DNA from 3 places in the Pseudomonas sp. GL_117 genome. Region 3 is predicted to be linked to each of the others. Evidence: predicted binding sites of a transcription regulator. Region 3 holds the regulator's gene; each other region holds the start of a gene.
The links. The regulator sigma-54, encoded in region 3, starts transcription at its own class of promoters, with help from an activator protein. The targets are predictions, from matches to a motif close to ANTGGCATNNANNTTGCTNT.

Region 1: AC3ISR_RS19805 (flagellar hook-length control protein FliK) is a predicted target of sigma-54. The motif match lies at 1,488-1,507, and genes of this name have one in related genera.
Region 2: AC3ISR_RS20660 (CmpA/NrtA family ABC transporter substrate-binding protein) is a predicted target of sigma-54. The motif match lies at 1,536-1,555, and genes of this name have one in related genera.

Annotation. Positions count from the first base shown of each region.
Region 1 is NZ_CM174418.1:4,371,723-4,374,917, reverse strand. Features, by position in the region: gene AC3ISR_RS19815 (SpoIIE family protein phosphatase) at 1-1,036, shown strand, start outside; gene AC3ISR_RS19810 (Hpt domain-containing protein) at 1,067-1,414, shown strand; gene AC3ISR_RS19805 (flagellar hook-length control protein FliK) at 1,557-2,900, shown strand; gene fliL (flagellar basal body-associated protein FliL) at 3,121-3,195, shown strand, end outside.
Region 2 is NZ_CM174418.1:4,563,128-4,566,322, reverse strand. Features, by position in the region: gene AC3ISR_RS20665 (ANTAR domain-containing response regulator) at 1-168, opposite strand, end outside; gene AC3ISR_RS20660 (CmpA/NrtA family ABC transporter substrate-binding protein) at 182-1,408, opposite strand; gene AC3ISR_RS20655 (secretin N-terminal domain-containing protein) at 1,659-2,552, shown strand; gene AC3ISR_RS20650 (FliM/FliN family flagellar motor switch protein) at 2,567-2,782, shown strand; gene AC3ISR_RS20645 (winged helix-turn-helix domain-containing protein) at 2,948-3,195, shown strand, end outside.
Region 3 is NZ_CM174418.1:1,028,850-1,032,044, forward strand. Features, by position in the region: gene rapZ (RNase adapter RapZ) at 1-41, opposite strand, end outside; gene ptsN (PTS IIA-like nitrogen regulatory protein PtsN) at 44-508, opposite strand; gene hpf (ribosome hibernation-promoting factor, HPF/YfiA family) at 521-826, opposite strand; gene AC3ISR_RS04490 (RNA polymerase factor sigma-54) at 902-2,395, opposite strand; gene lptB (LPS export ABC transporter ATP-binding protein) at 2,580-3,195, opposite strand, start outside.

The sequences.
Region 1 (3,195 bases), 2.9 Mb from region 3:
CGGCATGACCGCCAAGGGCTACGGCTTGGCCCAGATCCTGCGGGAAATGAACGTCAAGCTTAAACGCATCCTGCCGGTGGACATGTTCTGTTGCGCCACCCTGTTGTGCCTGAGCGCCCAGCGGCGTGCGGTGGAGGTGTGGAACGGTGGCATGCCCGAAGGTTATGTCCATGAAGTCGCCAGCGGCAAGCGTACGGCGCTGGAGCCACGGCATTTGCCGTTGGGCGTGTTGTCGGCCGAGGCGTTTGACGACAGCACCGAAGTCTGGCCGATGGCCCTGGGTGACCGGGTGTTTTTGCTCTCCGACGGCGTACTCGACACGGCTGACACCGCTGATCAGCTGTTTGGCGTCGAACGTTTACATCAGGTATTCGCCGCCAATCGCGAGCCCGACCGGCTGTTTGAAGAGATCGAGCAGGCCTTGGCCGCGTTTCGCGGTGAGGCGCGCGACGATGTGAGCATGGTGGAAATCACCCTGCAAGATGGGCCATCCCTGCGTGCGACGGGGCCGCTGTATACCGATAGCGGCCAGTCGTGCCCGCTGGATTGGTCGGTGAGTTTCGAGTTCCGCGCCGAAACCCTCAAGCGTCACAACCCCTTGCCGTACCTGTTGCAGTTGCTGCTGGAGGTCCATGGCCTGCGCGAGCAGAGCGGGGCGCTGTACAGCGTGATGGCCGAGTTGTACTCCAACGCCCTGGAGCATGGCGTGCTGGGCCTGGACTCGCGGCTCAAGCGCGACGTGCACGGTTTTGCCGACTACTACCGCCAGCGCAACGAGCGGCTGGCGCAGCTCAGTAGTGGCTATGTGCGTGTGCATGTGCAGGTGGTGCCGACGCTGGGCGGCGGGCAGCTGTCCTTGCGCATCGAAGACAGCGGCGCCGGGTTTGACGTGGATCAAGTGTTGGCACGGCCCCTGGACGTTGATCGGCTGTCCGGTCGCGGCTTGAATCTGGTCCGTCAATTGAGCGGCGATGTGCGCTGGTCCGATGGCGGGCGCAGTGTCTGCGTGGAGTTTTCATGGCCGGCTCAGGCATAATCCGCCGATTCTTGATCAAGGAGCGAACAAGTGGCTGAGATTCATCTGGACCCCGACGTGCTGTCGGGTTTGCAGGAAGTCATGGAGGGCGAGTACCCCAGGCTGTTGGATACCTTCCTCGATGATTCGCAAAAACGCGTCGAAGCCTTGCGCAAGGCGCGCGATGACGCCAAGGCGCTGGGGCGTATCGCCCATAGCTTCAAGGGCAGCAGCGGCAACCTCGGTGCGGTGCGGTTGGCGCAGTTGTGCCAGCGGCTGGAGGCTGAGTCTGCGCAAGCGCCTGGCGCTGACCTGGGGGTTCTGGTGGATCAGATTGATCATGAGTTTGCCTTGGTGCGCCCGCTGTACGAATCGGAGCGCCAGCGCTTCCAGCTCTGATGTGCTGATAGAGATATGAAGATCCAAATGTGGGAACGGGCCCTCTCCCACATTTTTCAGCTGCGCTCGGCAACCTGGCCCGACTCTTGCTCTACCTCCAGATACTGCATCCCCGACCCTCATGCAGTGGAGACCTTTACCTATGCCAGTCGCCCCTAATTCGCTTCTTCAGGCTGCCCCTGCGGCCAAGCCTCAAGCGCCTGCCGCCAACCCGCCGGCAGCGGCTGCGGAGCCGCGTGACAAGGGCGCCGGCTTTGCTCAGGTGTTCGCCAATCAGGGTTCCAAACCTGTGGCAAAGGCCGACGATACCCCGTCGAAAACCAGCCGTGACAAGTCTGCCGACAGCAGCGCCAAGCCTGCGGCCGGCGGCGACAAGCCTGCCGCCAGCACACCGGCAGTTGCCGATAGCGGCAATCCTTTGCCTGCCAACCCGCCGGCCAAGGCTGATGACAGCGCCAGCAAGAGTGATGACGACAAGCCCGCCGACCCAAGTCTGGTGCAACAGCCGGTGGTTGACCCGGTCGTAGATCCGGCGTTGGTGGCGACGGTCACGCCAGTCGCCGTGCCAGTGCCAGTGCCGGTGGCTCCGGCAACCGTCGCGCCTGTGGTTGATGAAAAGGCCCAGCCCGTGACCGCAGCACCGCTTGCCGTGACCGATGAGGTCAAGGCACCAGCGTTCGACCCCGCCAGCGACCCTCTCGACGCAATGCCGGCCGTGCGCCTGGCGATGGAGCAGGGCGGTCACGTCTCCGCCAGTAGCCAGGCCCCCCAGAAAAGCGCGCCGCCGCCGGACCTGGACCAGCCGACCGCCGCCCAGAATTTCAGTGCCGGCCTGGCCAATATGGTCGACCAGCAAGCCGCCAAGGACAGCACTGACCAGGGCGGTGACAAAGCCTTCGGCGGGCTGATCGAAGACGGCCTCAAAGACCTCAAGGGCGCCAGCAGCGACACCCGCGTCGATGACTTCGCCAATCGCCTGGCTGCCTTGACCCAGGCCGCCACGCCGAAAACCGCAAACGCCCTGCCGCCGGTGATCAACGCACCGCTGGCCATGCACCAGAGCGGCTGGACCGAGGAAGTGGTCAACCGCGTGATGTACCTGTCCAGCGCCAACCTCAAGTCGGCGGAGATCCAACTGCAACCGGCCGAACTCGGGCGCCTGGACATCAAAGTCAATATGACGGCGGACCAGCAAGCCCAGGTCAGCTTCATGAGCGGCCATGCGGTGGTGCGCGAGGCGCTGGAAAGCCAATCCGGGCGCTTGCGTGAGATGTTTGCCCAGCAGGGCATGGGGCAGGTGGATGTGAACGTGTCGGACCAGTCCCGTGGCCAGGAGCAGCAGCAACAGCAGAATCAGGCGCGGGGCATCAGTAGCAGCGGACGTGGTGACAGTGGCGACAGCACTGCCCATGCCGAAGTGGCTGAAGCAGTGACGCCTGTGATCTCCAACGTCATCGGCTCCAGCGCCGTCGACTACTACGCCTGACCTGAACCTGTCGCGGGACAAAATGTGGGAGCGGGCTTGCTCGCGAATGCGGTGTGTCAGTCAATACATCTGTCACTGACACACCGCATTCGCGAGCAAGCCCGCTCCCACATTTGATTGGTGGTGCTGGCTCTGCCCAATTACCAGACAACTCTGGCATAACACTTGCTCTTGCCTTTCCGTAGATCTATGAATCCCCGAATAGTGACGGATTATTGGCATGGCGAAGAGCGACGACGCAGCAAAACCACCCGCAGGCAAAGGCAAGCTCAAGCTTATCCTGATGATTGTCGTG
Region 2 (3,195 bases), 2.7 Mb from region 3:
TGACTCGGTATCGATCAGGATCACGTCCGGACGCACCGTTTCGACGCGCGCGGGCAGGTCGATGGTCAGGCCTGACTCATCGATCACCTCGAAACCGGCCTCGATCAGCGCGGCCTTGAGTCGGCCGACCTTACGCGGGGTGTCGTTGATCAACAGGATTCGCAGCATATCGTTCTTCCTGTCAGCGCAAGGCCTGGCGGCTTGTGGGATCGGTCATTGCGTGCAGGCGGAAACTGCGCGCGTAGGCGGCGGGGTCACGGCCGTCCCAGATCTTGCCGTCGATCAGTTGGCTGCTGCGCATGTCCGCGGCTGTCGTGCTGAGGCCAACGGCGCTGGCGGCGTCGCGATAGAGCGCTAGTTGCTGGACCTGGCGGGCAACATCCAGATAGTCCGGGTCGTCGCGCAACAGGCCCCAGCGACGGAATTGAGTCATGAACCACATGCCGTCGGAGAGATACGGCAGGTTTACCGCGCCTTCGGCAAAAAAACGCAGGGCATGGGGGTCTTGCCAGTGGTTGCCGAGGCCGTCGTCGTAGGTGCCGAGCAGGCGCGGTTCGATGCAGTCGAGCGGCGCGTCAAGGTAGTCGCGGGCGCTGAGCAATTGCGCGGTGGATCGGCGGTTTTCCTGGCTTTGTTCAATGAAGCGGCTGGCTTCGAGGATCGCCATCACCAGTACGCGAGCGGTGTTGGGGTATTGGTCGACGAACGCCTGGGTGCAGCCAAGGACTTTTTCCGGATGATCCGGCCAGATCGCCTGGGTAGTCGCCATCGTAAAGCCCTGGTTCTGCTTCACCGCGCTGGCGGACCAGGGTTCGCCGACACAGAAACCGTCGATACGCCCGGCTTGCAGATGCGCGACCATTTGCGGCGGAGGGACTACAACGCTATCGACATCCCGTAGCGGATGAATGCCCTGGCTCGCCAGCCAGTAATACAGCCACATGGCGTGGGTGCCTGTGGGAAACGTCTGGGCAAAGGTCAGTTTTGTGCGGCTTTGGTGCACGTGGCGATCCAGCGCCTCAGGAGTGACCACTCCTTGCTGTTGCAGGCCGTGGGACAGGTTGATGCTCTGGCCGTTCTGGTTCAGGCCCATCAGCACCGCCATGTCGGTCGGCGCAACGCCGCCGATGCCCAGGTGCACCGCGTAGATCAGCCCATACAGGCTGTGGGCGGCGTCGAGTTCACCGCTGACCAGTTTGTCGCGCAGGTTGGCCCAGGACGCCTGGCGCTTGAGGTTGAGTGTCAGGCCATAAGGTTGGGCGAAGCCCTGGGTGGCGGCGACGACCAGCGAGGCGCAATCGCTCAAGGCCATGAAGCCGAGGTCCAGGCTGCTTCTTTCCGGGGCGTCACTGCCATTGACCCAGGCCAGCGCATTGCGGGTCGGGCTGTAGTCTGCCGGTTCGTTCATCAACACCTGCCTTTTCTCTCAAAAAAAAGCGTCGTTCCCTCGGGTGGCGGTAGAGGCCCTTGCAAGGTAACGACGCCTTTGTCCGTAAGCCTGCGCCTTCGTTGGCGCGCGCTCTGATGCACAGTGCAAAGCAATGCACATGCCACGGGGCGGTGGAGGTCACTTGCCGTCAGCTTTCCGTCAAGATTGAAAGCTGAGTGCCTTTCAGTATGGCCGTTTCTTTACGCCCGGCCGCCCAGGAAACCCCAAGGTGCAGACTGATCCCCGTGCAAGCATGACCCGCCACCGGCTGTGCAACTGGTTGTTGTGCGTTGCGTTGTTGCTGGGCTCCTCGTTTGCCCGGGGTGAGCTCTATCTGGCGCAGGATCAAAGCCTGCGCAGGTTTTTTACCGCGCTTTCCGTGCCCCTGGGTTTGCCGGTGGTGGTCAGTCCTCAAGCCGCTCGCCGGCAGGTCAGTGGCGTATTCGATTTCGAGACCCCGCAACAGGTTCTGGAACTGCTGGCCGAGCGCGAAGGGTTGATCTGGTACAGCCACGGGCGCGTGGTGTACCTCTATGACGCTGGTGAAGCGCGCAGCTCGGCGGTGGCGCTCCGCTACATTTCCGTCGCTCGGCTGCGCAGCCTGATGGGGCGTGCCGGGCTTGACGAATCGCGTTATCCGCTGCGTGCAAGCGGAGCGCGTACGTTCTATGTGTCGGGCCCGCCAAGCTATGTGGACCGGGTACTGCGCCTGGCACAACTGATGGACCGCAAACCAGCCGAGCCCGCAGCGGCGTTTGGTGTGGTGCAGGTGTTCAACCGTGACGTGGCGGATCGCAGTTACGGGGCGGGCGCAAACACGATTACGGTGCCGGGGATGGTTTCGCTGATCGAGGCCCGCCTCGCCAAGGAGCGCAAGGGCGCGCCGGCTGACGCCCGTCTTGCGCTGATTGCCTACCCCGATACCAACAGCTTGCTGATCAAGGGCAAGCCCGCCCAGGTGACACTGATCAAGAAGTGGGTGGCGGAGTTGGATGTCTTCAAACCGCCGGATGATGCCGCGTTGTGGCAGGCCGACAATGCTGTGCCACCGCTGCTGAGTGCCGAGCAGTCCAAGCGTGTGCAACGTGCATTTATGCGGCCGGGTCGCGAAATCTCTCACTGAATAGGCGTTTTCCCATGCACCTGGAAATACTTCTGCAGGAGCAACTGATCAGTCGCAAGCGCCTGGCGGCGTTCGACGTGGGCAAGGTGCTGCCCTTGGCACCGGGCATCACCCGCTGCGTCGAAGTTCGGGTTAACGGCCATTTAATGGCGTTGGGCGAGCTGGTGCAGTTGGAGGATCGGTTAGGGATTGAGCTGCATGAGATCTACCAGGAGTGGCTAGGTCGGTAGGGCCGCGCAAGGAATTGTCCTAAGGCACGCTTCCGAAAATCGCGGGATGAATGGGTTTTGTCCTAGCGCGAGGTGTAGGACGGTTTTTTATAGTCATGCGGTTGGCGGGTGGTCGGTACAGGAAAATAGGGAATTCAATGTCAGTAGTTGGATGCAGAGGTACGTATGGCTGTCGTGATTGATGAATCGACGGCGCCCCTCGTCTTTGCCCGCTGGACCTTGCATGGCGATGGCCGTTTGACCAGCGGGGAGGTGGACATTCAGTTGCCGCCCAAAGAGGGGCAGGTCCTGCGGTTGCTGCTGGCCTCGGCCGGCACGCTGATGACCAAGGATCGTTTGCTGGAGCTGGCCTGGCCTCGTGGCGAGGTGGCCGAGGAATCACTGACGCGTTGCATCTACTCGCTGCGCAAGCA
Region 3 (3,195 bases):
TTACCCGAGCCGGAACGGCCGCTGACGATGATCAAACGCATGATTACTGCCCGTTCTGTTCATCCAGGACTACCTGATACAGCGCCTCATTGCTGCTGGCACTGCGCAGTTTGTCGCGTACTTCCTTGCGGTCGAGCATGCTGGCGATCTGCCGGAGCAGTTCCAGGTGCGCATCGGTGGCGGCTTGCGGGACCAGCAGAACAAACAGCAGGTCGACCGGGGCGCCGTCGATGGCGTCGAAATCGATGGGAGCGTCCAGGTGCAGCAGGGCGCTGACAGGTGCCTCACAACTTTTGAGGCGGCAGTGGGGAATGGCGATGCCGTTGCCAAAACCGGTGGAGCCGAGTTTTTCACGGGCAATCAGAGCCTCGTAGACATCTTGCATCTCCAGGTCAGGCACTTCGCGGCTGATCAGGTTGGCAATTTGCTCAAGGGCTTTCTTTTTACTGCCACCCGGCGCGTTCACGAGGGAACGGCCGGGGGTCAGGATGGTTTCAAGTCGAATCATGGGTGGGGAGTGTTAGCGGCCTGTGCCCTGGAGGAGGCTCTGCTGCTTTTCCTTATGCTTTTTGATTTGGCGATCCAGCTTGTCGGTCAGGTCGTCAATGGCGGCATACATATCTGAATGCTCGGCATTGGCGACTACTTCCCCGCCGGGTATACGCAAGGTGGCTTCGATTTTCTGCTTCAGCTTTTCGACAGTCATGATGACTTGCACGTTGGTGATCTTGTCGAAATGCCCCTCAATTCTTTTGAGTTTTTCGCCGATATAGGCGCGCAGCGGTTCGGTCACTTCCAGTTGGTGTCCACTGATGTTGACTTGCATACAGCTTCTCCTTCGTTGCCAGTGCATAAAGCGGTGGGCAGGAATACCCACCACTGGAACGCTATGGCCCGCCCGTCACATCAAACGCTTACGCTCGCTGGAAGGCGCGATCCCGAGGGACTCGCGGTACTTGGCGACGGTTCGACGGGCGACCTGAATGCCTTGTGCCTCCAGTAAACCAGCGATCTTACTGTCACTCAATGGCTTTTTCTGATTTTCCGCGGCAACCAGTTTTTTGATGATCGCGCGGATCGCCGTGGACGAGCATTCGCCGCCTTCGGAGGTGCTGACGTGGCTGGAGAAAAAGTATTTCAGCTCATAAATACCCCGTGGGGTATGCATGAATTTCTGCGTGGTCACCCGTGAAATCGTCGATTCGTGCATGCCGACTGCTTCGGCGATGTCATGCAGCACCAACGGTTTCATCGCTTCGTCGCCATATTCCAGGAAGCCGCGCTGGTGCTCGACGATCTGGGTGGCGACTTTCATCAGGGTTTCGTTGCGGCTTTGCAGGCTCTTGATGAACCAGCGGGCCTCCTGCAACTGGTTGCGCATGAAGGTGTTGTCGGCGCTGGTATCGGCGCGGCGTACAAAGCCGGCGTATTGCGGGTTGACCCGCAGGCGTGGCACCGACTCCTGGTTCAACTCCACCAGCCAGCGTTCGTTGTCCTTGCGCACGATGACGTCAGGCACCACGTATTCGGCTTCGCTGGACTCGATCTGCGAGCCCGGGCGCGGATTGAGGCTCTGTACCAGTTCGATGACCTGGCGCAGGTCGTCTTCCTTGAGTTTCATACGGCGCATCAACTGGCTGTAGTCGCGGCTACCCAGCAGGTCGATGTAGTCGGTCACCAAGCGCTGGGCTTCAATGAGCCAAGGCGTCTTGGCAGGCAGTTGGCGCAATTGCAGCAACAGGCATTCGCTGAGGGTGCGGGCGCCGATGCCGGCGGGTTCGAACTGTTGGATCCGGTGCAGGACGGCTTCGATCTCGTCCAGTTCGATGTCCAGTTCCGGGTCGAACGCTTCGAGGATCTCCTCAAGCGTCTCGTCCAGGTAGCCCTGGTTGTTGATGCAGTCGATCAGGGTCACGGCGATCAGGCGATCGGTGTCCGACATCGGCGCGAGGTTCAATTGCCACAACAGATGGCTCTGCAGGCTTTCGCCGGCGGAGGTGCGGGTGGTGAAGTCCCACTCATCATCGTCGTTGCTGGGCAGGCTGCTGGCGCTGGTCTGGTAGACGTCTTCCCAGGCGGTGTCCACGGGAAGTTCGTTGGGAATGCGTTCGTTCCATTCACCTTCTTCCAGGTTATCCACCGTTGGGGCGGTTTCCTGATAGGAAGGTTCCTGCACGTCGGAATTGGGTTTTTGCTCGATGTTGTCGGCCAGCGGGTCTGCGTTATCGAAGTCGTCGCCTTCTTCCTGGCGTTCGAGCATCGGGTTGGACTCCAGAGCCTCCTGGATTTCCTGTTGCAGGTCCAAGGTCGACAATTGGAGCAGGCGGATGGCCTGTTGCAGCTGCGGTGTCATCGTCAGCTGCTGGCCCATTCTCAGGACTAGCGATGGTTTCATGGCAGGGGCTTAACACCTTATTCGCCGGCGCAATGCGCCATCCACGACAGGGCGCGTGAGCGCCAAACATAAGCAAATTATATGCCTGATGTCGGGGGCTTTGCCTAGAGCACGGTAACAATAAAAATCCGGAGGTTTTCATTGACTCCCGCGCATCTTGGCAGCGGCCGTGACACCACGGTGTTTACAGGCGGAACTCGTGACCCAGGTAGACTTCCTTCACCAATTCGTTGGCCAGGATCGTGGCGGCGTCGCCTTCGGCAATCAGTTGGCCATCGTTGACGATATATGCGGTTTCGCAGATGTCGAGGGTTTCACGCACGTTGTGGTCGGTGATCAATACACCGATGCCCTTGGCTTTCAGGTGGTGGATGATCTGTTTGATGTCGCCGACCGAGATCGGGTCGACGCCGGCAAACGGTTCGTCCAGCAGGATGAATTTCGGCGCAGTGGCCAGGGCACGGGCGATTTCCACACGACGACGCTCGCCGCCGGACAGGCTCATGCCGAGGTTGTCGCGAATGTGGTTGATGTGGAATTCCTGCAGCAGGCTTTCCAGCTCCTTGCGACGGCCATCACGGTCGAGTTCCTTGCGGGTCTCGAGGATCGCCATGATGTTGTCGGCCACCGACAGTTTGCGGAAGATCGACGCTTCTTGCGGAAGATAGCCGATACCGGCCCGTGCACGACCGTGCATTGGCTGGTGGCTGACATCCAGGTCGTCGATCAGGACGCGACCCTGATCCGCCTGGACCAGGCCGACGATCATGTAGAAGCAGGTGGTCTTGCCGGCGCCGTTG